Saccharophagus degradans 2-40: one gene and its partner. The main gene of each other region encodes a partner of the protein of the gene in region 2 in a complex. Links are inferred from orthologs where the notes say so. Each region holds a gene or a part of one and is shown on either strand. Other genes may lie near its edges. The genes, in order: pabB and SDE_RS03995.

Evidence for each region.
Region 1: the proteins of SDE_RS03995 (region 2) and pabB are in contact, whole or in part, in a solved structure (PDB 8RP0), measured with the Escherichia coli proteins. The link is inferred for Saccharophagus degradans 2-40 from one-to-one orthologs.

Annotation. Positions count from the first base shown.
Region 1 is NC_007912.1:2,134,197-2,146,253, reverse strand. The notes cover bases 6,030-8,963. They hold pabB (aminodeoxychorismate synthase component I), read left to right. Parts: upstream 6,030-6,796; coding sequence 6,797-8,131; downstream 8,132-8,963. Other genes in these bases: thrH (bifunctional phosphoserine phosphatase/homoserine phosphotransferase ThrH), read right to left, coding at 8,184-8,801; SDE_RS08750 (Rieske (2Fe-2S) protein), read right to left, coding at 6,030-6,052. Outside these bases: tRNA 2-thiouridine(34) synthase MnmA, read left to right, coding at 101-1,243; high frequency lysogenization protein HflD, read left to right, coding at 1,294-1,923; purB (adenylosuccinate lyase), read left to right, coding at 2,065-3,444; SDE_RS08760 (cupin domain-containing protein), read left to right, coding at 3,508-4,659; SDE_RS08755 (GNAT family N-acetyltransferase), read left to right, coding at 4,755-5,717; more of SDE_RS08750, read right to left, coding at 5,738-6,029; SDE_RS08735 (phosphoadenylyl-sulfate reductase), read left to right, coding at 9,063-9,788; SDE_RS08730 (hypothetical protein), read left to right, coding at 9,800-10,135; HTH-type transcriptional regulator CysB, read right to left, coding at 10,252-11,226; SDE_RS08720 (sulfite exporter TauE/SafE family protein), read left to right, coding at 11,418-12,057. UniProt on the Escherichia coli protein: Part of a heterodimeric complex that catalyzes the two-step biosynthesis of 4-amino-4-deoxychorismate (ADC), a precursor of p-aminobenzoate (PABA) and tetrahydrofolate.
Region 2 is NC_007912.1:965,150-977,201, reverse strand. What follows is about bases 3,403-6,331. They hold SDE_RS03995 (aminodeoxychorismate/anthranilate synthase component II), read right to left. Parts: upstream 5,192-6,331; coding sequence 4,613-5,191; downstream 3,403-4,612. Other genes in these bases: SDE_RS03990 (DUF1631 domain-containing protein), read left to right, coding at 5,745-6,331; trpD (anthranilate phosphoribosyltransferase), read right to left, coding at 3,545-4,570; trpC (indole-3-glycerol phosphate synthase TrpC), read right to left, coding at 3,403-3,456. In the rest of the region: coq7 (2-polyprenyl-3-methyl-6-methoxy-1,4-benzoquinone monooxygenase), read left to right, coding at 1-118; SDE_RS04020 (RMD1 family protein), read left to right, coding at 268-1,074; SDE_RS04015 (OsmC family protein), read right to left, coding at 1,146-1,568; cAMP-activated global transcriptional regulator CRP, read left to right, coding at 1,931-2,566; more of trpC, read right to left, coding at 2,659-3,402; more of SDE_RS03990, read left to right, coding at 6,332-8,036; XrtA/PEP-CTERM system histidine kinase PrsK, read left to right, coding at 8,299-10,341; prsR (PEP-CTERM-box response regulator transcription factor), read left to right, coding at 10,366-11,733; SDE_RS03975 (XRE family transcriptional regulator), read right to left, coding at 11,920-12,052. UniProt on the Escherichia coli protein: Part of a heterodimeric complex that catalyzes the two-step biosynthesis of 4-amino-4-deoxychorismate (ADC), a precursor of p-aminobenzoate (PABA) and tetrahydrofolate.

The DNA of each region.
Region 1 (12,057 bases), 1.2 Mb from region 2 along the record:
TAATGAGTTTAACACTTTACGCGCCAATACTGGCACCTTCTTCCGCTCGCCTTTACAATAGCCGCCGCATTCATCCACACAACTAGACAATACCTGCCCTATGGCCATAGAAATAGCCCCTTTTACGCCCAACGACCCGCGACCAGCCAATGAGATTACCGTCATTGTTGGCATGTCTGGCGGCGTGGACTCCTCCGTTTCGGCGCTTTTGCTTAAGCAGCAGGGCTACAAGGTGGAAGGTTTGTTTATGAAAAACTGGGACGAGGACGACGGCACAGAATACTGCACCGCCATGACCGACCTGATGGATGCCGCAGCCGTATGCCAAAAACTCGATATTCACCTGCATACAGCCAATTTCGCCCGCCAGTACTGGGATAACGTATTCGAATACTTCCTAGAGGAGTACAAGGCCTGCCGCACGCCCAACCCTGATATTCTATGTAATAGAGAAATTAAATTTAAAGTATTCCTAGAGTACGCCAAGAAATTGGGTGCAGATTACATCGCCACGGGCCACTACACCCGCACCAGCCAACACGAAGGCTGCACTCAACTGCGCAAAGGTTTAGACCCCAATAAAGACCAAAGCTACTTTCTACACGCGGTAGGCGAACAGGAATTTGCACAAACCCTCTTCCCTATTGGTGACATTGAAAAGCCACAAGTGCGCGCAATTGCAGAAGAGCGCGGGCTTGTCACCCATAACAAAAAAGACAGCACCGGCATATGCTTTATTGGCGAGCGTCGCTTTAAAGACTTTCTAGAAACCTACCTGCCCGCGCAGCCCGGCGTTATCGTCGATGAAAACGGTGTTGAAATTGGTAAACACCAAGGCTTGATGTATCACACCATTGGCCAGCGCCAAGGCTTGGGCATTGGCGGCGTACCAGGTCGCCCGGAAGCGCCTTGGTATGTGGCAGAAAAGCGCTTGCAAACCAATCAGCTAGTAGTGGTTCAAGGTAGCAACCATCCTTTGCTGTTCAGCAACGAACTTACAACAGGCGCTATGCATTGGATAAACCCACGCTTGGCACCAACACTTAGCGAACCATTTCGCTGCACTGCAAAAACACGCTACCGACAACCGGAACAGTGGTGTACGCTAACGGCTAACGGCGACGGTGTTATCGCAGTATTCGATGAGCCTCAGCGCGCCGTAACCCCTGGGCAGTCCGCTGTATTTTACCAAGGCGACATCTGCCTTGGTGGGGCCGTAATAGAAACAACGCGCAAACATTAGGCGTAAACACCAACAACTCTTATCGTTAGATAGCTAAATAAGGAACCATTTTGAGTAAATCTTGGCGCGAGCTAACCATTGCCTTTGCGGGTATCGTATTAGCCACCAAACAAGTCGCTCAACTCGCGAAGACTGGCTACTTAAAAACCGACGAATTTGAAACCAGCGTTCGCAGCCTGTTCGAGCGCAACCCAGCAAGTACCGAAGCAACCTACGGCAGCGGCCACAACCTTGCCGAGGCCTTCGAAGAGCTTGAAAAACTGCTTAACAACCATCGCGACCCAAGAAATGCAGACTTACTGCGCTATGTTCTGGGCGTACTGCACCTGCAGAAAAAGCTTATAAAACGCAAAGAAATGCTCTACGTAATAGGTAATCGCTTAGAAAAAGCCGAGACCCAAGCGCAGCATTTTGGCATTACCCACGACAATGTAATAAGCAACATTGCAGAGATATATACCGACACACTCAGTAAATTCCCCTACCGCATTCAGGTTACAGGTGAAGCCACCTACTTGCAGCAAACGCGTGTTGCCTCGCAAATTCGCGTGTTGTTGTTGGCCGCCATACGCTCGGCCACCCTGTGGCGCCAATTAGGCGGCAGCAGATGGCAGCTTTTGCTGTATCGCAACCAAATGGCTAAGCACACGCACGAGCTGTACTTAGAATTTAAACGCTAACCCCTTACAGGTGGCGTTTAACGCTAATTTAGATCAATAAAGCGGCAAACCCACCTGCAATCTGAGCAAAATTCAGGTAAAATCCGCGCCTTTTGGGGCCTAGCGCCCTATTCATTCCAGCCTACGAGACCTCTTTACGCTATGGATTTATCTTCACTTACCGCAGTTACCCCAATAGACGGCCGATACGGCAGTAAAACCGATGCTTTGCGTCCTATTTTTAGCGAATTTGGCCTTATCCGTTGCCGCGTTGAAGTGGAAATTCGCTGGCTACAACAATTGGCGGCACACCCAGCAATTACCGAAGTGCCAGCGCTTAGCGAAGAAGCAAACAACCTGCTTAACGGTATTGTAGATAACTTCAGTGAAGAAGACGCTCTAGCAGTTAAAAACATCGAACGCACCACCAACCACGACGTAAAAGCCGTGGAATACTTTATTAAAGACAAATTCGGTAGCAACCAAGAGCTGCAAGCAATTAACGAGTTTGTGCACTTTGCCTGTACATCAGAAGACATTAACAACCTGTCACACGGTTTAATGCTTAAAGCCGGCCGCGACGCCGCCCTACCCGTGTTGCAAGAAATTACAGACGCTATTGCCAATATGGCGCAAGCCTATGCTGCAGTGCCTATGCTTTCACGCACCCACGGGCAAACGGCATCGCCGAGTACTGTTGGTAAAGAAATGGCTAACGTGGCAGCTCGCTTGGCGCGTCAAATTAAGCAAATTAAAGCAGTAGAATTACTAGGCAAAATTAACGGTGCAGTAGGCAACTACAACGCCCACCTATCTGCCTACCCAGATGTAGATTGGGAAGCTAACGCAAAAACATTTGTAGAAAGCCTTGGCTTAAGCTGGAACCCTTACACCACGCAAATTGAACCACACGACTATATTGCCGAATTGTTTGACGCATTTGCTCGTTTCAACACCATACTCATCGACTTTAACCGCGATGTGTGGGGCTATATTTCTCTGGGCTTTTTCAAACAAAAAACCATCGCTGGCGAAGTGGGTTCATCTACCATGCCACACAAAGTTAACCCTATCGACTTTGAAAACTCGGAAGGTAACTTGGGCATTGCCAACGCAATATTTAATCACCTAGCAGCTAAGCTACCTATTTCTCGCTGGCAGCGCGACTTAACGGACTCAACCGTATTGCGCAATATGGGTGTGGGTTTTGGTTATAGCTTTATTGCTTACGCCTCTAACCTAAAAGGGATTGGTAAGTTAGAAATTAACGAAACCGCATTGGCAAACGACTTAAACAACGCGTGGGAAGTATTGGCAGAGCCAATCCAAACCGTTATGCGTCGCTACGGCATCGAAAAGCCCTACGAGAAGTTAAAAGAACTTACCCGCGGCCAAAGCATTAACCAAGAAGTTATCCAAGGTTTTGTGCAAACGTTAGAAATACCAGAACAAGCCAAACAAGAACTTATGGCTTTAACACCCGCTACCTATATTGGTAACGCGGTGGCGCAAGCAAATGCCATTAAAGATCGCATGGCCTAGACTTACCCCTCACAAAATAAGTTTTTACATATTTTAAATAGCGCTAACACTAAGGTGGCGACAATGACCCAAACTCTCCGGCCATTTACCCACCTTGGTGACATGCCAATAGAAACGTTTTTGCGGGACTACTGGCAAAAAAAGCCACTACTTATTCGCCAAGCCCTACCCAACTTTGAAAGCCCATTAAGTGCAGATGAGCTGGCAGGGCTTTGCTTAGAAGACGATGTAATTTCTCGCTTAATTACCGAAACACCACAAAGCTCACCGTTTAACAGCGAATGGAACGTAACCCACGGGCCATTACCAGAAGATATTTTCGAAACACTTCCCGAGAATTATTGGTCTTTACTGGTACAACACGTCGATCAATTATCTCCCGAAGTGAACCAGCTACTAAACCTATTTCGCTTTATTCCCAATTGGCGCCTAGACGACGTAATGATTAGCTATGCTCCAGACAAAGGCGGTGTAGGCCCTCATTTCGACTATTACGACGTATTTTTATTGCAAGGTCACGGCCAGCGGCGTTGGCGATTGGGGCAACAGTGCACCAGCAAAAGCCCAATGCTTGCCAATGCGCCCATGAAAGTACTAACAGAGTTTGATGTACAAGAAGACTGGGTTTTAAACCCAGGTGATATTTTGTACGTGCCGCCAGGTTTGGCTCACTGGGGCACAGCGGTAGGCGAATCTATTACTTACTCGGTAGGCTTTCGCGCCCCAAGCCACCAAGATATAGTTTTAGATTTTTCACAAGAAGTGGCTTCTAAAATTGAGGAAGATAACCGCTACCAAGACCAATTTTTAACGGCGAATAAAAATGCCGGCGAAATAACAGGCGATGCTATCGAGCAGTTAAAACACATACTGCAAACTTACATGCAAGACGAGCAAGCCTTGGCCCAATGGCTAGGCAAAAGTATGACCCAACTTAATCCAGGCATGGTAGACGAAGCGGAAAACACCATCGAACCAGAAGAAATGGCGAATACGCCATTTACGCTTTCACCATTTGCGCGAGCAACGTTTTACCGAGCAGACTCTAACAGCGAAGCGTACATATTTATTAATGGCGAAGTGTATTCTGGCTCGCTAGAGCTGGCAAACGCCCTAAGCAACTACCTGCCAATAGATTGGCTAAGCTGCAGCGAAACCGACAAATTAATATTAGATACCCTCGCCCAACAATATTTACTTGTTAGCTTAACCTAAACTAAATTCCGCGCTTTCGTAAATTCAGGCAAACAAAAGAAATAAGACAGATAAAAAGCAGCCAATAAAGACAAGAAAGGAACAGGACACTTTCTATGCTTAACAACCATCAAACCCTAAAAGTACAAACTGTTAATTGGCAAGAAGCCAGCAGTATTTTGAGTTCGATTCGCCGAACCGTATTTATAGAAGAACAAGGCGTTGCAGAGCACGAAGAGTGGGACACCGAAGATGAGCACGCACAACACTTTATTGTTTACCTAAACAATAAACCAATAGGCTGCGCCCGCCTGCTCGCATCTGGCCAAATTGGGCGATTTGCAATATTAACAGAATACCGCAACCAAGGGTTCGGCCAACAATTACTTCGTCACATTGCAAAGCACGCGTGGGAAACGAACCGGATCAACACCCTATTCCTTCACGCACAGCTCTCTGCATTAGGCTTTTATCAAAAATTGGGGTTTTGTGAATATGGCGATGTATTTCTCGATGCAGGTATAGAACATAAGAGCATGCGGTTTTCGCTATTCACCGAAGGTGCCGCCACACAGAATAATGCTCTAAAACTATTTGATAACTCGGTTTTACGATTTGAAGATAGAGAAAATGCGCTAAACGCGCTGTTACTGTGCATTGCAAACGCCCGCAAAGAGGTGCGTATTTATAGCAGTAAGTTAGATCACAGCTTATATAGCGACAGCCAATTTATTGAGAAGCTTTCGCAAATAGCTCGCCACAACCGCAACAGCGAAATAAAAGTATTGTTGCAAAATAGCCGCCCACTCCATAGTAAGCGCCACCCACTTATAGAGCTAGCACAAAGGCTACCGTCTAAAATTCAAGTGCGTATTACCGCAAGAACCGTGGACCCAACAGAAACAGCTTGCATTACGGCAGATAGAAAACAAATAATCTTTTTTAACAACGAAGATGCATTAAAGGGCTTTTTAAACCTAAACGACCAACTAGAAGTTAAAAACCGTATAGAAGAGTTTGACTACATTTGGCAAAAACAAAGTGAAACAGACCCAAACCTACAGCGGCTTAGTCTTTAATTGGCAAAACAGCCGTAGCGCTAAAGATCAACCCCCACCTGATTTCCCTCATAAGCTAAAGGGTATTTTTTAAGGCAGTCGAGCGTGCCCGCCAATGGCCCACCAGCTTCCCCCGTTTTAAGATTGAACTCGATACCATGCGCACGACAACGAATTGCAGAGGGGTATATTAGCGTGCCCGTTACCAAGGGCACATCCATATGCGGGCAGCGATTTTCAATCAATACTGTTTGATCATCATGGTGAATAAGCAGCAGGTCTACCCCATTTACTTTAAATGCTTTTTTATAGCCTTCTTGTAAAACACTGAGTTTTTCTAACGCTACAAATGCCACATCCACCTCCAATTTTGCAGAATTGACAAACTAAATACTAATTTGCAAAACCAATTTATAAAACACACGTTAATCCTGCCAGCTAAACTCCATGTTTACAGTCTTTTGCTCATTGAATCAAGCGTACACACTATATTTTAATGCTTGAATAGAGTGTATTTGATCAGGCGTGGCTTTTTTCAGCCAGCTGAATAGATTGCCCAACCGCAAGCAATGGAATTGGAACTTCAGTTCATGCTTATTTTTAAACCAGCGTCTCGACAGCACACGTCAACTATCAGCATCGTAGCCCCCAATACAGCAGGCAAAAATAGTTTCTCTCTATTTGACTTCAGAACGCCAATATCCTGTTGCTACGTTTCAGCTGAAAGAAAAAGGCAACAACCACCTCTTCCATATAACTATTGTAGCGTGACGTAAATTGCATACAGCAACTCGTTTTCACAGGTTGCAAACCCAAATTAGACAAACTTGCTCTTACCCAACTAAATCCTCGGCAATAATAAGCTAGTAACCACAAGGGTTAAAGCACGCCAAATCAGGGCATCCAACAGTAAGTTCTTTAAAAAGATTCCAACAAAATGAACCCCTCACTTTGAATAAAATCCACAATACTATACCGGAATGGAGGTATACCGAAAGCCGCGCAGTTAAGCCTCCCAAGCGAAACCCAGCTATCAGGCGCGTAGCAATTAGAAGGTAAAGTCCGTAAAATGGCGCTTCAATTCAGTTCAGATAACGTGAATGCCAGAAGTACAATTGTCAGCCTTACCCTACCTACCCTCTAGCCTGCCATTTTTCAGTGAGCTCGCAGACGAGCGTGTGCCTGTTTGGTTAGATAGCGGCAAACCATTATCTAATTACGGCCGGTACGACATTATTTCGGCCAACCCAGTAGCAGTTCTATCGGCCACGCATTCAAGCCCTTCTGCTCAGTTCTTAAAAGAAGTAGAAGAATCTCTCGCGCACCACTTCACAACGGTAAGTGCGCCACAGGGGTTGGATATTCCCTTTATTGGTGGTGCCATAGGGTATTTGAATTACGAGTTCCAACACGACCAATACAAACTGCCTTGCACACATAACAACCCCGTTGCCGAGGTGGGTATCTACGATTGGGCGGTTGTGCAAGATCACCACTTAAAACAGAGTTATTTGATTACCCACCCAAACTGGCCCCTGCAAAAAGTACAGCACTTGCACGCTCGCCTAAGTGCTTGTGCACAGGCTGAACAAGCCAAACAGCGCCCGCCTTTTGTTATTGATAAGTGGAACGCTACCACTAAAGCGCAAGATTATTTAACGGCCATTGCAACCATACAAGATTACATTTCAGCCGGTGACGCCTATCAGGTGAATTACTCGCAGCAATTTTCTGCCAATTACACCGGCCACCCACTGAATGCTTACATCAAAATGCGTCAGGCGGTACCCAGCCCCTACTCCGCCTGCTTGATGTTTCCAACTGTAAATATTCTGAGTGTTTCACCAGAAAAATTTGTATCGGTAAAAAACAACGCAGCAATAACTCAACCCATAAAAGGCACTGCTGCACGTGGCGATACACCACAAGCAGATGAACAACTCGCTAATGAGTTATTACTAAGCGAAAAAAACCGTGCAGAAAACTTAATGATTGTAGATTTACTACGCAATGACTTCAGTAAAAACTGCGAACCACATTCGGTTAAAACCACTAAACTGTTCGACTTAGAAAGTTATGCCAATGTGCACCATCTGGTAAGCACCGTTACAGGCAAAGTAAAAACTGGGGTATCTGCATTAAATTTTTTAAGTGATTGCTTCCCTGGCGGGTCAATTACCGGCGCCCCAAAAAAACGCTCGATGGAAATTATTAATCAACTCGAACCCCATGCGCGACATATCTATTGCGGCAGTATTTTCTACCTCAGCGCGCACGGCGATTTAGACTCAAATATAGCTATTCGAACTGCACTTTTGGATAACAACACAATTTACTGTTGTGGCGGTGGCGGGATAGTCGCGGACTCGGACGCTAGCGCCGAATTTGACGAAAGCATTCAAAAAATAGATAAGTTTTTAGCCATTCTCAAATAAAAAAGGCGCCGTAGACTTAGCCTAGGGCGCCTTGTACTCACAGTCTAAAAAATTAAAGCGTTAAATCTCTGTTACTCGCTTTAATGAACTCTTTCTTTAAATCTTCAAAAGTGTGTACCGCTGGGAATTGTGGGAACTCAGCAATAACGTTATCTGGAGCGTGGAACAATATACCTGCGTCGGCTTCGGCAAGCATGGTGGTATCGTTGTATGAGTCACCAGCAGCAATTGTGCGATAGTACAAAGACTTAAAGGCCACAATAGACTGACGCTTAGGGTTCGCCTGACGAATGTTATAACCAACAATCTTGCCAGTTTCGCTTACGGTAAGCTTGTGACACAACAGCGTTGGGTAGCCAAGTTGAGCCATTAGCGGAGCGGCAAATTCATAGAAGGTGTCAGATAAAATAACTACCTGAAAGCGCTCGCGCAGCCAGTTGATGAACTCTTGCGCGCCCTCTAAAGGTGAAAGCGTGGCAATAACCTCTTGAATCTCGTTTAAGCCTAAACCTGCCTTGTCTAGCTCGTTAAGACGCATAGTCATCAGCTCGTCGTAGCAAGAAATGTCTCGCGTAGTGGCTTTTAAGGCTTCAATCCCCGTTTTTTCGGCGAATTTAATCCAAATTTCGGGAATCAATACACCTTCAAGATCCAAACATGCTAGTTCCACTTTCTGTTCCTCACAGCTAAGTTAATATCTGTTCCCAATAGCGGGATTTATGGGCCGCCAATCTAACGCTTTCCCCCATTCGATGCAAACATGATCGACAATTTAGCCAACAAAATAGCCAATACGCAGGCGTAATTGCCCTTTTTTAGCGCAATCTAGCATTTAGGTATATAAGTATAACCTTCCACTATTTTTAAACCGCCCTTGCGTCTGGTATTCTTGCCAACCTTTCAAAACTGTCCCACAAAGGCTGATCAACAAATGAGCAACACCATCGACTTCACCGATATTGATGCGAAGCTGCAACAAGCTTCACCGCAAGAAATACTCGCTTACGCGCTTGCCGAAAACGACAACCTCGCAATATCGTTTAGCGGTGCAGAAGATGTTGTACTAGTTGATATGGCTTCTAAAATAAAACCCGGCGTTCAGGTGTTTTGTTTAGATACTGGCAGATTACATGCAGAGACCTACCAATTTATTGAGCAAGTACGCAAACACTACGATATTAAGCTCGACGTGTTGTTTCCAGATTCTGCCGCAGTACAGAAGCTTGTGGCGGAAAAAGGCCTTTTTAGCTTTTTCGAAGACAATCACCAAGAATGCTGTGGCATACGCAAAGTAGGCCCTCTGCGCAAAAAACTATTGGAAGTAGACGCTTGGGTTACGGGCCAGCGCAAAGATCAGAGCCCTGGCACACGCGCCTCTATTCCGGTAATCCAAAACGATCGTGTTTTTGCACGCCCAGGAGACACCCTAACCAAATTTAACCCCTTGGTTAATTGGACATCACAACAGGTTTGGGATTACATTCGCTCTGAAGGCGTACCATACAACAGCCTGCACGATCGAGGCTTTGTCTCTATAGGCTGCGAACCCTGCACACGCCCAACGGGCCCTGGCCAGCATGAGCGTGAAGGCCGCTGGTGGTGGGAAGAAGCCACCAAGAAAGAATGCGGTTTACACGCCACTAACGTTAAAAAATAGGAGCGACAGCGATGAAAATTACTTTAGTAAAAAAGATACTTGCAGATGGGTCGCCCTGTAAAAAATGTGGCGATGTATTAAATAAACTTGAGCAAAGCGGCCAAATGGTGCGCATCGATCAAGTATTAGTTGCCGATGAGCGCGACGAAACAAGTGAAGGCATGGTGTTAGCTAAGCAATACTCGGTGGATCGCGCCCCATTTTTCATTGTCGAAAATGAAGGCCAAGAGCCAGTAATCTACACCGTATACATGAAGTTCGTGAAAGAAGTTCTCGATCAAAAAACCGAGGAAACAGACGAGCTAAAAGAAATTATGGCCGATAACCAAGACCTAGATTTTCTATAGTATTTTTTTTGTAGCAGCCTCTATATTAATACGCGGTTTCAAGTAATCGCCGCTACCCAAAACGCAAAAAGGCCAGCAAGAGTTACCTCTTACTGGCCTTTTTAATTTTTCTCGCCCTAATATTCAGGCAATTCGATATTAGAGAACAGCTCATCCAATTCAAGCTTGGAATGACGGTTAAATGCCTCGTTTACCACCTCTTTAGTAAGGTGCGGCGCAAACGCCTCTATAAACTCATACATAAAGCCGCGTAAGAATGTGCCCCTGCGGAAACCTATTTTGGTAGTGCTAGCACGGAACAAGTGACTAGCATCCAGCGCCACCAAATCACTGTCTTCCTGCTCGTTGTAGGCCATTTTAGCCACAATACCTATGCCCAAGCCCAAGCGTACATAGGTTTTAATTACATCGGCATCTGCCGCGGTAAAGACTACCTTAGGCGCTAAACCATGCTCCAAAAATGCTTCATCTAGGCGCGAGCGGCCGGTGAACCCAAATACATAGGTTACCAGCGGGTGTTTAGCTACATCTTCCAAGCTAAGCATCGATAACTGCGTTAGTGGGTGCCCCTTAGGAACAAGAATACAGCGGTTCCACTTGTAGCAAGGCAACATAATTAAATCGCTAAATAGCTCCATTGCCTCAGTGGCGATAGCAAAATCTACGGTGCCGTCTGCAGCCATTTCAGAAATTTGCATCGGCGTACCCTGATTCATATGCAGCGAAACATCAGGGTAGTTTTGAATAAACTTACCTATTACAGGCGGTAAAGCGTAGCGCGCCTGGGTATGCGTAGTAGCAATAGATAGGCTGCCTTTACGCTCGTTGCTGAATTCCTGCGCAACCTGCTTAATGCTCTCTACTTTACGCAGTATCTCGCCCGCAGTACGAAGTATTGCCTCCCCGGCAGGAGTAATGCGCGTTAAATGCTTGCCGCTGCGCGAAAAAATTTCTACACCTAGCTCATCTTCTAGCAACCGGATCTGCTTACTAATTCCAGGTTGCGATGTGTACAAGCTCTGTGCCGTAGCCGATACGTTTAGCTCGTGATGAGCGACTTCCCAAATGTAACGTAACTGCTGCAGTTTCATATGCCCTCCGCTTGGCGATCACACCATTATTATCGGGTGTGTGATTTTGCACGCCTATTGTCTAATTTATGTACAACCACACATTTGATTATAAAAATATATGAAAATATTCTTTTGAAGAATAGTTATAAATAGCTATATTTGCCAACTCTAATTGTAATTTAGCAGCGGATCACACAATTTCCCATTATATGGACATCCTTTTTTATATTTTTGCAGGCGCTGGTGTCGGTTTAGCCGTTGGTCTGACCGGTGTAGGTGGCGGCTCATTAATGACTCCTCTGCTTATACTTTCTGGCGTGCCTGAAAAAATAGCCATTGGCACCGATCTTCTCTATGCCGCGGCAACCAAAACCGGCGCAATGCACGCGCATCACCGGCAAGGCACAATTCGCTGGCAGATAGTATTAATGCTAGCAGCTGGCAGCCTGCCCGCCTCCCTAATAACAAGTTATATTCTAAATACTTGGGATTTCGACTACGGCCCAAGGCTGTCTAATATTCTTGGCGTCATGCTAATTCTTACGGGCGTTGTAGTATTTTTAAAGCAGCGCCTACAGGGTGAAACCTCCGCAACCGAACTCAGCGTTGGCTGGGTGCACAAACACTCCAAAAGTATTACATTTTTTGCCGGTATAGCACTTGGCGTATTTGTAACTCTATCGTCGGTAGGCGCCGGCGCCTTTTGTGCCGCCTTGTTACTCACCCTCTACCCGCGCCTGCCTGCTTTACACGTAGTTGGAACAGATATCGCCCACGCAGTTCCCCTTACCTTAATAGCCGGCATTGGGCACTTTTTTAACGACAATATTGATTTCAAATTACTCGGCG
Region 2 (12,052 bases):
TGAAGCTAAGCACGCGCAAACGGCCCTCGCCGCAGGTGGTTACAATTTTCCTAAACCGGTAAAAATGGGCATGACCGTAATGTCTAAAGTAATGACAGAGACCAGCTTCCACATATAGCGCACCCTCTTAGCCTAGCATTTAGGCTTTGCGCCCACTCAAGCCCAACAATATAGACAAGCACTCACCGCGACTGTTTCTCTATATTGTTAGCCCCTAGGCCCAGCCCTATTGCCTAGGCCTTTTCACGCTTGATTGGAAGCACTTCCATGACTCACCGTATAATTGGCCAATGTTTGGCGAAGAAATTCGACCTGCCTGCGTTGCGCAGGCAACTATCCGACGAGAATTATTCCAAGCGCTATAAAGACTGCTGGGTAGTTAACCGCTTAGCCGGCACACTTTTTATTTTCGATTACGGCACCGTTGTCGAATGGTCCAACCCCCGTGAGCCCGTTAGCGATTCACCCGAAGCCTGCCTAGATCAATTCGACTGGCTACTGCCATTTGCAATAGACCCACTCGACAAAGCAGAAAGCGACCAGTTTTCGTTTAGCACTTCCGACACGTTCCGTATCCACGAAGATCATATCTACATGGATAATAACGAGCCGCTTACCCTTTTGGCCGTTAGCCACGGTATTGCGCAAAGCTGCAAACTTGCCAGTTTTGAGTCGCGCGTGCTCGCTCTACTGAATGAAAACGACATAATTGCAGACCAGCTTGTGCAGTATGGCACCATTAAAATGTCGTCTAAAAAAATTGCCAAATTGCGCGGGCAGCTGTTTAAAGCAAAGAGCGATATTATTTTAAAGTTTGATTTACTCGACGTGCCAGAGTTTTTTTGGGAATACCCCGAACTTGAAAGCTACTACCAAAGCATATCGCGCTACCTTGAACTGCCGCCGAGATTAGCGCTAATTCAACAAAAAATAGATACCCTAGGTGCTCTGCTTTCAATGCTAGGCGACGAACAAAAGCATCACCACTCGTCCTTTTTAGAGTGCATAATCATCGCGTTAATTGCAGTTGAAATTGTTATTTTTCTCGGCCACGACTTACTTAAGCTATTTTAGGCGCGGCCACAAAAAAGCCCGCGTTTAACTGCGGGCTTTAGCGGGAAAGATGTTCTAGCGCTCATCGAGTATTAAGCTGCCTCGACCACCTCAAAACTGTGCGTAAGCTCTACACCCGCGGCCCCTAGCATAATAGAAGCTGAACAGTATTTTTCTGCCGATAGCTCTACTGCTTTTTTAACCTGCACTTCTTTTAAAGCAACGCCTGTTACAACAAACTTTAAATGAATTTTAGTAAACGGTGAGGGCACGCCTTCTGCTCGCTCAGCTGAAAGCTCCACGCGGCAATCGGACACCTTTTGACGTGTTTTTTCAAGAATACTAATAACATCGAATGAGGCACAACCACCTAAGCCCAACAGAATCATTTCCATAGGGCGCACGCCCATATTGCGACCGCCATGGTCGGGCGGGCCATCCATTACAACGGTGTGACCGCTGCCGGATTCGCCAAGAAACATTTTGCCGTCTACCCATTTTACCGTTGCTTGCATGTATCTAACCTCATTAACAATTTGGCGCCAAAAGTAACATAATACACCAATATCTCTAACCTCACGCCAGCGAGAAAGCGTACCCCTTGCGGAGAAAAACGCAGACTACCACAAAGCTTAAACCTTTGCTTATGCCCGAAGCCCGCTATAATTAAGGGTTTAAAGTGTGTGCTACTTCAATATACCGCAGTACGCGCTATACTAATGCATTAGAAAGTGTCGGTTTTTCGACGTCTAGAGGGTATACTCGTTGGGCGTTGCACTTTCGCAAGCTACAAATCATGTTAAATACTGGCCTGCAATATCAATGCGAGCTATAACAACACAATTTAAACTATTAAGAAGAAACAGAGGGTACCCCATTGGTTGCTGTGTCTCTCACACCTCACATACAAAATGTGGACGAGTTTTTAAGCCACTGCCACCGGCGTCGTTACCCCGCTAAAAGTACTTTAATTTACGCTGGCGACAAGAGTGATTCACTCTATTACATTATTAAAGGGTCGGTTACTGTATTAATTGAAGACGAAGAAGGGCGGGAAATGATTGTCGCCTATCTCAACGACGGTGATTTTTTTGGTGAGATGGGTTTATTTGACGAAACAGATGCACGCAGTGCATGGGTTCGCGCCAAATCAGAATGTGAAATAGCTGAAATCTCCTATTCAAAGTTCCAGGAAGTATCCGAAGCTCACCCAGAGTTCCTGTTTGCACTTGGCACTCAAATGGCGCGCCGCCTGCGCAACACTACGCGTAAAGTGGGCGACTTAGCGTTCTTAGATGTAACAGGCCGTGTAGCAAGAACCTTGCTAGACCTGTGTAAAGAGCCTGATGCCATGACCCACCCCGACGGCATGCAAATTAAAATTACACGCCAAGAAATTGGACGGATAGTTGGCTGCTCGAGAGAAATGGTAGGGCGCGTACTTAAAACGCTCGAAGACCAAGGCCTCGTATCAGTAAAAGGTAAAACCATGGTGGTTTACGGCACACGCTAAAACCACCCCCGCCTTGCAGGCAGTGTCACAGGGCTCTGCCAAGAGGCAGCCCCCACACTGCCCTTATTAGTCCCCCCTCTTAGGTCGCTGCCTTAAAAGAACAGTTCTCGCAACTTTTCACCAGGTTCGTCTGCGCGCATAAAAGACTCCCCCACTAAGAAGGTGTTCACACCCTGCTCGCGCATAGATGCAACATCCTCTCCGGTAAATATACCGCTTTCTGTTACCACTACCTTATCGCTTGGGATGGCTGGCAACAAATCGAACGTAGTTTGCAAGGTAACATCAAAGGTGTGCAGGTTGCGGTTGTTAATGCCCACTAACTTGTTAGGTAGTTGCAGCGCTTGCTCTAATTCCACCGCGTCGTGCACTTCCACCAAAACATCCAAACCCAGCGCCAACGCTTGCTCATTTAGCTCTAGTAGCTTTTCAAAGCTAAGGGCCGACACTATCAGCAACACGCAATCTGCGCCCATGGCACGCGCTTCGAGCAGCTGATAGCTATCCACAATAAAGTCTTTGCGAATAACCGGTAGAGAAACCGCTGCACGCGCTTGCTGCAGGTAGGCATCCGCCCCCTGAAAGAAGTCCACATCGGTTAAAACCGACAAACAGGCCGCACCGCCCTGCTCGTAGCTGCGCGCCAATTCCGCAGGGTTAAAATCTTCGCGAATCACCCCTTTGCTGGGCGACGCCTTTTTAATTTCAGCAATCACCGCCGACTCGCCTTTACTCAAACGCGATTCAATCGACGCAACAAAGCCGCGACAAGCAGGCTGAGCCAGCGCTTGTTCGCGCAACAGCTCGGCAGACACCACCGCTTTGCGCTCGGCAATTTCTTCCCATTTACGCGCAATAATTTTCTTTAATACCGTGGGTGTATCTGTCATACCGTTATAATCTCTGCTGTTTACTTTTATCTTTTCGCTTTTGCTTTTTTAACTAAGCCACCATTTTAACTAAGCCCGCGCTTGCGCCCTACAGCGCAGAGAATTCCACTAGCTCTTTTAATTTTTCACGCGCAGCTCCAGTGGCTAAAGCATCCTCCGCCATGGCAACACCATCTTTAAAACTAGTCGCCAAGCCAGACACATAAATAGCCGCACCGGCATTAAGTGCAATTATCGCCGCCGCTTTTTGGGCTGCGGGTTCATCACTGCCAGCAAAAGCCCCGTTAATAAGCGCTAGCGACTCTTCTGCGGTAGCTACGCCCAAGCCCTCTAGGCTTTGCATTTCAATGCCCACATCAGCAGGCGACAAGGTGTATTCGGTAACGTTACCTTTGTGGTATTCAGCAACGTGGGAAGGCGCAGCAATACTCAGCTCATCTAAACCATCTTCACTGTGCACCACTAATACGTGCTCACTGCCCAATCTACCCAATACTTCAGCCATTGGCCGGCACAGCGCCTTGGTAAACACACCTATAACCTGATTCTTAACCCCAGCAGGGTTGGTCATTGGGCCAAGCATGTTAAATATGGTGCGCAAGCCTAACTCTTTACGGGGGCCAATTGCGTGCTTCATAGCACTGTGATGAGCTGGGGCAAACATAAACCCCACGCCAATGGTTTCGATGGCACGGGCCACTTGATCTGCGGGCATTTGCAAGTTCACACCTGCCGCCTCAAGCACATCGGCACTGCCGGTAGAGCTAGAAACAGATCGGTTGCCGTGCTTCGCCACATGGCCACCCGCTGCCGCCACCACAAAAGCCGAGGCGGTGGACACATTAAAAAGATTCGCGCCGTCGCCGCCGGTACCGCAGGTATCCACTAGGTTATCGGCATTCACCACAACTTTTGTGGCCAGCTCGCGCATAACTTTAGCCGCACCGGTAATTTCATCTAGGGTTTCGCTCTTAATGCGCAGCGCAACTAAAAACGCACCTCTTTGCGCGTCGGTTGCCTTACCGGTCATCACCTCACGCATCACATCGGTCATTTGCTCAACCGATAAATCCTTGCCGTTTACAACCAAGGCCAGTGCATCTTTAATGTTCATTATTGCTCCCTCGCGTTATTTTTATACATGCTGTAGGCGGCATTAGCGCTCTAAAAAATTCTTTAATAGTTGGTGGCCGTGCTCGCTAAGAATTGATTCTGGGTGAAACTGCACCCCTTCAATCGCCAACTCTTTGTGGCGCACGCCCATAATTTCATCGATATTGCCCGCCTCATCTTGCGTCCACGCGGTCACCTCTAAACACTCAGGCAGAGTATTTTTATCGATAACCAACGAGTGGTAACGCGTAGCGGTAAATGGGTTAGACAGGCCCTCAAATACCCCTACATTTGCATGATACATAGGGCTGGTTTTACCGTGCATAACTTGGCGTGCGCGTATTATGTCGCCACCAAATGCTTGGCCAATACTTTGGTGGCCCAAGCAAATACCTAAAATAGGCACCACACCGGCGAACTGTTTAATAACCTCAACCGATACCCCTGCTTCGTTGGGGGTACAAGGCCCAGGGGAGATAACAATGCGCTCCGGCTGCTTGGCTTTAATTTGCTCTACCGTTAATTCGTCGTTGCGCACTACAAGCACATCGGCTTTTAGTTCGGCAAGATATTGCACTACGTTATAGGTAAACGAATCGTAGTTATCGATCATCAACAGCATGGCTAGCAATCCAAATGGGCGTAATAGAATGAGTAAGGCCAAGCATTATATAAGTGAAGGCCAAATTTAGCGAACGCCCGTGTTGGTGCACACAAGCAAACCACGCAAAAATAACAATCAAGACTGTACTGATTATCGCCTTAATATAGCCGACAGACGGCGGCTCACTGTCGAATAAATTAACACTCCGATAAAATACTCACCGGTAACACGTCTCAACTGCAAATTTTGCGAAATAAAAGGGTATAATCCCCACTCGAGACTTTCACATGAGGCCTCCGGCAACAAAACACGGTAACTCATTGATTTAAAACAATATTCCCCCTACCACTACCTTTTGGAGCCAATGATGGAAAGTCCTCTTTTGAATGGATATACAGGCAAAAAGTGACACGCATCACATAAGCAATGCGAGGTGACGCAGGCCGGCCCCGCCGGAATGAATCTTGCGTATACAACCTGTATCTAATGGAACGCTTGCTTGCAGCGGGAGAATACGCTGAGCCCAAAAGGCACAACAAGCACGCATAGCTAAATTTATTAAGGTTTTAAAATGGCTCCCAATAACCAAAGGCCTGGTATTCATGAAGTGCAGCGCAGCAGCGCGCGACCACGCGTCGCCCCTCCGCGCGTACTAGACCACATACAAAACATTGCGCTCGACAACGCAGTGCAGCTGCTCGACCATATGTTTTCGGCAGCGGACGATTTGTTTTATGATCTTTCGAAAAGAGCCTCTACCAACAACGAAGAAAACCTTTACTTCGAATCAATGCGTGAAATACGCATAAAGAAACAAGGCGTAGCCAACGAATTTTTGCGCGCGCTCACTAACGAATTTAATGACCTTGTAACCGGTCAATCTCAAGCCAAGCTCAACCGTACCGACGGCGACATCACATCTGGCAGCCTCTCAATTGTTGAAGGCGACGATTTAGAAATCGAGCTTGCGCTCAACAATATGACCGGCCGCACCCGCGAAATATACAAAGAAGAGCTCTATGAGCTTGCCATTCGTCTCGACCACTTATTACTGCAAGTTACAGTAAACGAAAACACCAACCCGCTAGACCCGCAGCAAGTTGGTCAGGCTTTCATTAGCGCGTGCTTAAAGCAGCTTAACGTTGGTATCAAAATTCGCTTAATTCTGTTTAAGCTTTTTGAAAAACACGTACTTAAACAGTTAGGCCATATATACACCGATGCGAACCAAGTGCTTATCGACTCTGGCATATTGCCCAAAGTACCTCGCAACTTAAATAAAGGCGAATCAGGGGGCCACTCTGCCAGCGCGCAACCTGAAGCGCCCGAAGCCAACCCCCAAGCCCAACAACATGCAAATGCAGAAGCACAGCGCGCATCTGCGCCACAAATAAACTTTACTCTAGACATTAATTCACTCAACACATTAATGTCCGCTGCACGCGCGTCGCAAGCCAATATGTTTGCCACTACCGGCCAAAACAGCGGTAGTAACTACACCTATTATCTGTACTCATCCAACCCTGGCCCCGCTATGGCCGCCATGGAGCTATCTGCGCTGCTAACTAAATCGCAGCCAGTAATAGATAGGCAACTCACAACCCGCAAACCCACCAATGTAGTATCGGACGTTGTAAATCAGCTGCTTTCCAAACGCGACCCCAAGGCGCCACAAGCACTCGACCAAACATCTGAAGATGTTATTAATTTGGTTGCAATGTTTTTCGACAACATTTTGGAAGACGATAATTTACCAATCGCCATCCAGTCGCTTATTTGCCGGTTACAGATTCCCGTATTAAAAGTTGCTTTGCGCGATCAAAACTTTTTAACAGATTCCGAACATCCCGCGCGCAAGCTTATCAACACCATTACCGAAGCGGGCCTAGGCTTAGACGAATCTAAACCGCTAGAGCGAGACCCGCTCTACCGCAAAATTGTTGATGGCGTACAAACAGTTAACCGACTTTTCAAAGTAGATACCTGCGTGTTCACTGAGGTGAATAACGATATTGAAGAAATGGTTAAAAAAGAAGCCTCGCGTGCACGCGTGGTAGAAAAACGCACCACCCAGGCTGAAGCGGGTAAAAATAGAATCAAACTTGCTCGCGCAGCGGCGCAAGGCGCGCTTTATGACAAAATGCGCGATGCCACGCTACCCGATGTTGTTAGCAGCTTTTTAACTAATACTTGGCTACAAGTTCTTATCATTACCTACTTAAAGCATGGGCAAGGCAGCAGCGACTGGATAGAAATGGAACAGTTAGTCGCCGATGTAATTTGGTTGTGTAAACAGCATACCGATGAGCGCTCGCGCCAACGCAAAACGCGCCTACAACCAGATATTTTGCAACGCATAGAAACGGGCCTTGCCGCAGCAATTGATGCTGAAGATACAAGGCAGCAGAAAATTGCAGAAATCGAGCGCGCGGTTGTCGCTTTAGATTCTGCGCCAGCAGAAAAACTTCACTACCGCACTCTGGATGAACAGCAAAGAATTACGCTTGGCAAAACCGCTAACGAAGAAAAAGCCTGGGAAGACATGTCGGCACTCGAGCGTCAACAGTCTAAATACCAAGAGCTTTCTAGCAAATACTATCAAATTGCCAAAAACATCCCAGAAGGCACTTGGTTAAATTATTTTGATGAAGAAACCGGTCGCCAGTTGCGCTGCAAACTAAGCGCCAAACTCGATTCGGACTCTTACATATTTGTAAACAGACTTGGCCTAAAAGCGCTTGAAAAAAGCCGCCGCCAGTTTGCGTACGATATGCAATTTAACAAAGCCAAAACCTTGGATGTGCGCCCGATTTTTGAAAGAGTGATGGAGTCTGTGGTTTCGCGCTTAAAGCAAGCCGCATAACATACACCATTATCACCCCTGCAATAGCTCTGCACCATGTATGAGTTATTGCAGCCTGCCCCATACAAACAGTCGAGCACCGCACTTCACCCCACAACAAGCAAATTGCCACTCATTAGTTTTCCACGCTTCACATTTATTCTAGTTCGTTATCTGCCATAATAGGCGCAACAACATCCACGCCCCATCGTTCGCAAATTAACGCTCAGATGGTAAGCCTCAATTAAAAATAAAAGTATAGGTCGGGCAACCCCGGAGATTAATGGAATTTAGCAGCGTAACTCAAACAGCCTTTTTATGTGCATGCGTCTTGTCTTTAGCCTTTACCGCCACGTGTGTATATCAAGCCGTTAAATCTAAACTGCATATTGCATTCATTATTGCCGCTATAGTTCAAACCGGCTGGCTGGCTATTTTGGCGTCGGCAGGTAAAGTAGGTACGCTTAGCGTAAACACACTACTTGTTGCAGAAGCTGCTCACTACATAAGCTGGATATTCGCCCTCACCTTTGCCACGCTGCGCTATACCCAATCCTCACTGCCACGCGTATACACCATTTTTATCTGGGGCGTGAGCATAGCTACCTTTTCCGCATCCGCCTTCGCACTTACCTCAGACTTCGACCCAGCAATTATTGCGGGCGTGGTTATCTGGCAAGGCATACTGCTAAGCGTTGTCGGCCTATTAAGTGTTGAACAACTGTACAGAAATGTTTCCGATTATCGGCTTGTCAAATTAATATGCCTAAACCTCGCCATAATATTTATCTTTGACGCGTATTTGTTCGCCCAGCACTTGGTGCTGGGTCACCCAGATGCAGACCTATGGCAAGCGCGCGCAGCTGTATCTATTGCTACAAGTGTATTTATGGCTATAGGAGTGATGACCCTCAATCAGCCGCGCATGCAATCGGCAAAACTTACCTTTTCTCGCCCAGTCGTTTTTTATTCAACTTCGCTTACGCTCGCAGGCGCCCTGCTGACAATTTTGGCCATAGGCGGTTACTACGTGCGGCTGTACGGTGGTGACTGGGGAACCGTTATTTACACCGTATTAATGGTTTGCGGCTTGGGCAGCCTACTGTTTGTATTCGCCTCCAAGCATGCGCGAGAGAACCTTAACGTATTAATTAACAAACACTTATTTACCCATAAGTACGACTATCGCTCTGAGTGGTTGCGACTTATTGACCAACTCTCGCAGCCCACCTCTATTGGCGAAACCCACGCCCGCGCCATTATTGTACTTGCCGACCTTTTCAAATGTAGCGGCGGAGCCCTGTGGCTAAAGCGCGGTAAAGTCATGGTGCCCACACGCCAAGTAAATATTCATATTGCCGACGTATCGGAAACATTCGAACCCAATACCTCGCCATTTTGCGCCACGCTAGAACAAGAAGAATGGGTGTTTTGTTTGCGCTCGAACGATAAAGGCATAACCTTACACAACGAACACCTACCCTACTGGATCGACCTTATCGATGATATTTGGCTGGTACTGCCCCTACTTAACGAAAATATTCTTATTGGGTTTGTGGTACTTACCTCGCCTAAATCTGAATCTGTTTTAAACTGGGAGGATTTAGACCTTATTAAAACAGTTGGTCGCCAGGTTGCCAGCTATATAGTACGCCATGAGCAATCAGAGTTGCTAACCGAAGCCCGCCAGTTCGACGCGTTTAACAAATTATCAGCATTTGTAATGCATGACCTTAAAAACTTAATCGCACAGCAATCGCTGGTTGTATCCAATGCCGAAAAACACAAAGACAACCCCGCATTCGTTGAAGATGTAATTAACACTATTAACAACTCCGTAACGCGCATGAACAACCTGTTGCGCAAGCTACAACACAGCGAGCCAGAGCAAGCTAAAACACTCTCAATTAAAGATGCCCTAGTCGACGCGATTAAACGCTGCCAAAAATACAAACCAGCTCCGACCCTTATGAGCATCGACCCGAACTGGCGAATAAAGGCAGACCCCGACAGCCTAAACATGGTATTTACCCACATAATACAAAACGCGCAAGACGCCACCTCGAGCGACGGCTATGTAGACATATCCGCTAGCCAAGAAGACCAGCTAGTACGTATCTGCATAGAAGATAACGGCGAGGGCATGGATGAAGACTTTATTCAAAATCGACTCTTCAAACCTTTCGAAACCACTAAAACCGGCAAGGGCATGGGCATTGGCGTATTCCAAGCGCGTGAATATATCCAAAGCTTAGGCGGCAATATTGTGGTAGAAAGTACCCTTGGCGAAGGCACAACCTTTATAATCACCCTACCTATTTTATAAAAACCAGCAATAAGTGACGGAAATATGAGTAGTTCGGATAAACCAAAACTATTAATTGTCGAAGATGACTCTGGCTTACAAAGCCAATTGCGCTGGCATTTTGATCAATACGAAGTGGTTGCAGCAACTAACCGCGAAGAAGCTATTGCAGCGGTTCGCTTGCACGAGCCCGCCATTATTTTGCAAGACCTCGGCCTGCCGCCTGATGATGAGGGCGTAGATGAAGGCTTTCGCTGTATACGCGAAATATCCACGCTTTCGCCCACCACAAAAATTATTGTAATGACCGGCAACGCCGATTATGAGAACGCAGTGCGCGCAGTTGCCATGGGCGCCTACGACTTTTATCAAAAACCGGTTAACACCGATACACTCGATCTAATACTGCAACGCGCATTTCACATCCATGAATTAGAACAGCGCAATCGCATTTTGCAGGAGCAAAAACAAGCTCCGCTGGACGGCGTAATAGCATGCGATCCCAATATGCTAAAAATTTGCCGCACCATAGAAAAGCTCGGGCCATCGAATGTAACTTGCACACTTACCGGCGAAAGCGGTACCGGTAAAGAAGTATTAGCAAAAGCACTGCACAAGCTAAGCCCACGAGCAGATAAACGCATGGTGGCCATTAACTGCGCTGCAGTGCCAGAAAACCTAATGGAAAGCGAGTTATTTGGCTATGAGAAAGGCGCATTTACCGGCGCCAATAAACGCACACTCGGTAAGGTAGAAACCGCAGCAGGCGGCACTTTATTTTTAGATGAAATTGGCGATATGCCGTTGGGCCTGCAAGCCAAGCTACTGCGCTTTTTACAGGAGCGGGTAATTGAGCGTGTAGGTGGCCGCGAAGAAATACCGGTAGATGTGCGCGTGGTTTGCGCCACCAACAAAAACCTTAAAGAAATGGTCGCAGAAGGCACGTTCCGCGAAGATTTGTATTATCGAATCTGCGAGATGGAAATAAACATTCCGCCGCTGCGTGACCGCTTTGGAGACAAACTCCTTTTAGCCCGTCACTTTTTATCTACCTTTACCGAGCAGCAGGGCCGCAATAATATTACTGGCTTTTCACCCGAAGCCATTGAAGCGATTGAAGCTTACGACTGGCCGGGCAATATTCGCGAAATGGAAAACCGTATTAAACGCAGCGTAGTGATGGCGGATGACAAGTTAATAAGCTCGGAAGACTTAGGCTTGCTCAACTCCGATGAACTTACCATCAACCTGCGACAGGTACGCCAAACTGCAGAGCGCAATGCTATATTGCGTGCACTCGCCATGACCGAGAGCAACATATCGGCTACGTCCAAATTGCTAGGCGTTACTCGCCCTACGCTTTACGATTTAATGAAGAAATACAATATTCAATCGTCTTCAATAGGCGAGTAACTATTGTTAGCCGGAAAAGCCCCATTAAATGGGTTTTGGCTGTTAGCTGTTAGCTGTTAGCTGTTAGCACTATGAAAACATTCTGTGCCAAGGATGGCACGAACAAAGTAGAGCAGATGATACAAACAAAATGAGGGGCCAAGCCCCTCATAACGTGTTAACTAAGCTGTAGGCTATGGGCCTAAGCTACATATGGTTAAAGACCATTCCCACCAAACGCTTCTCACCAATTGCATCTACGGCTGATCGGATCTGTGCTTCGGTCACCTTGCCATAAGGCACAACCAATAGAACGAAATCACACAGCGACGCCATAATG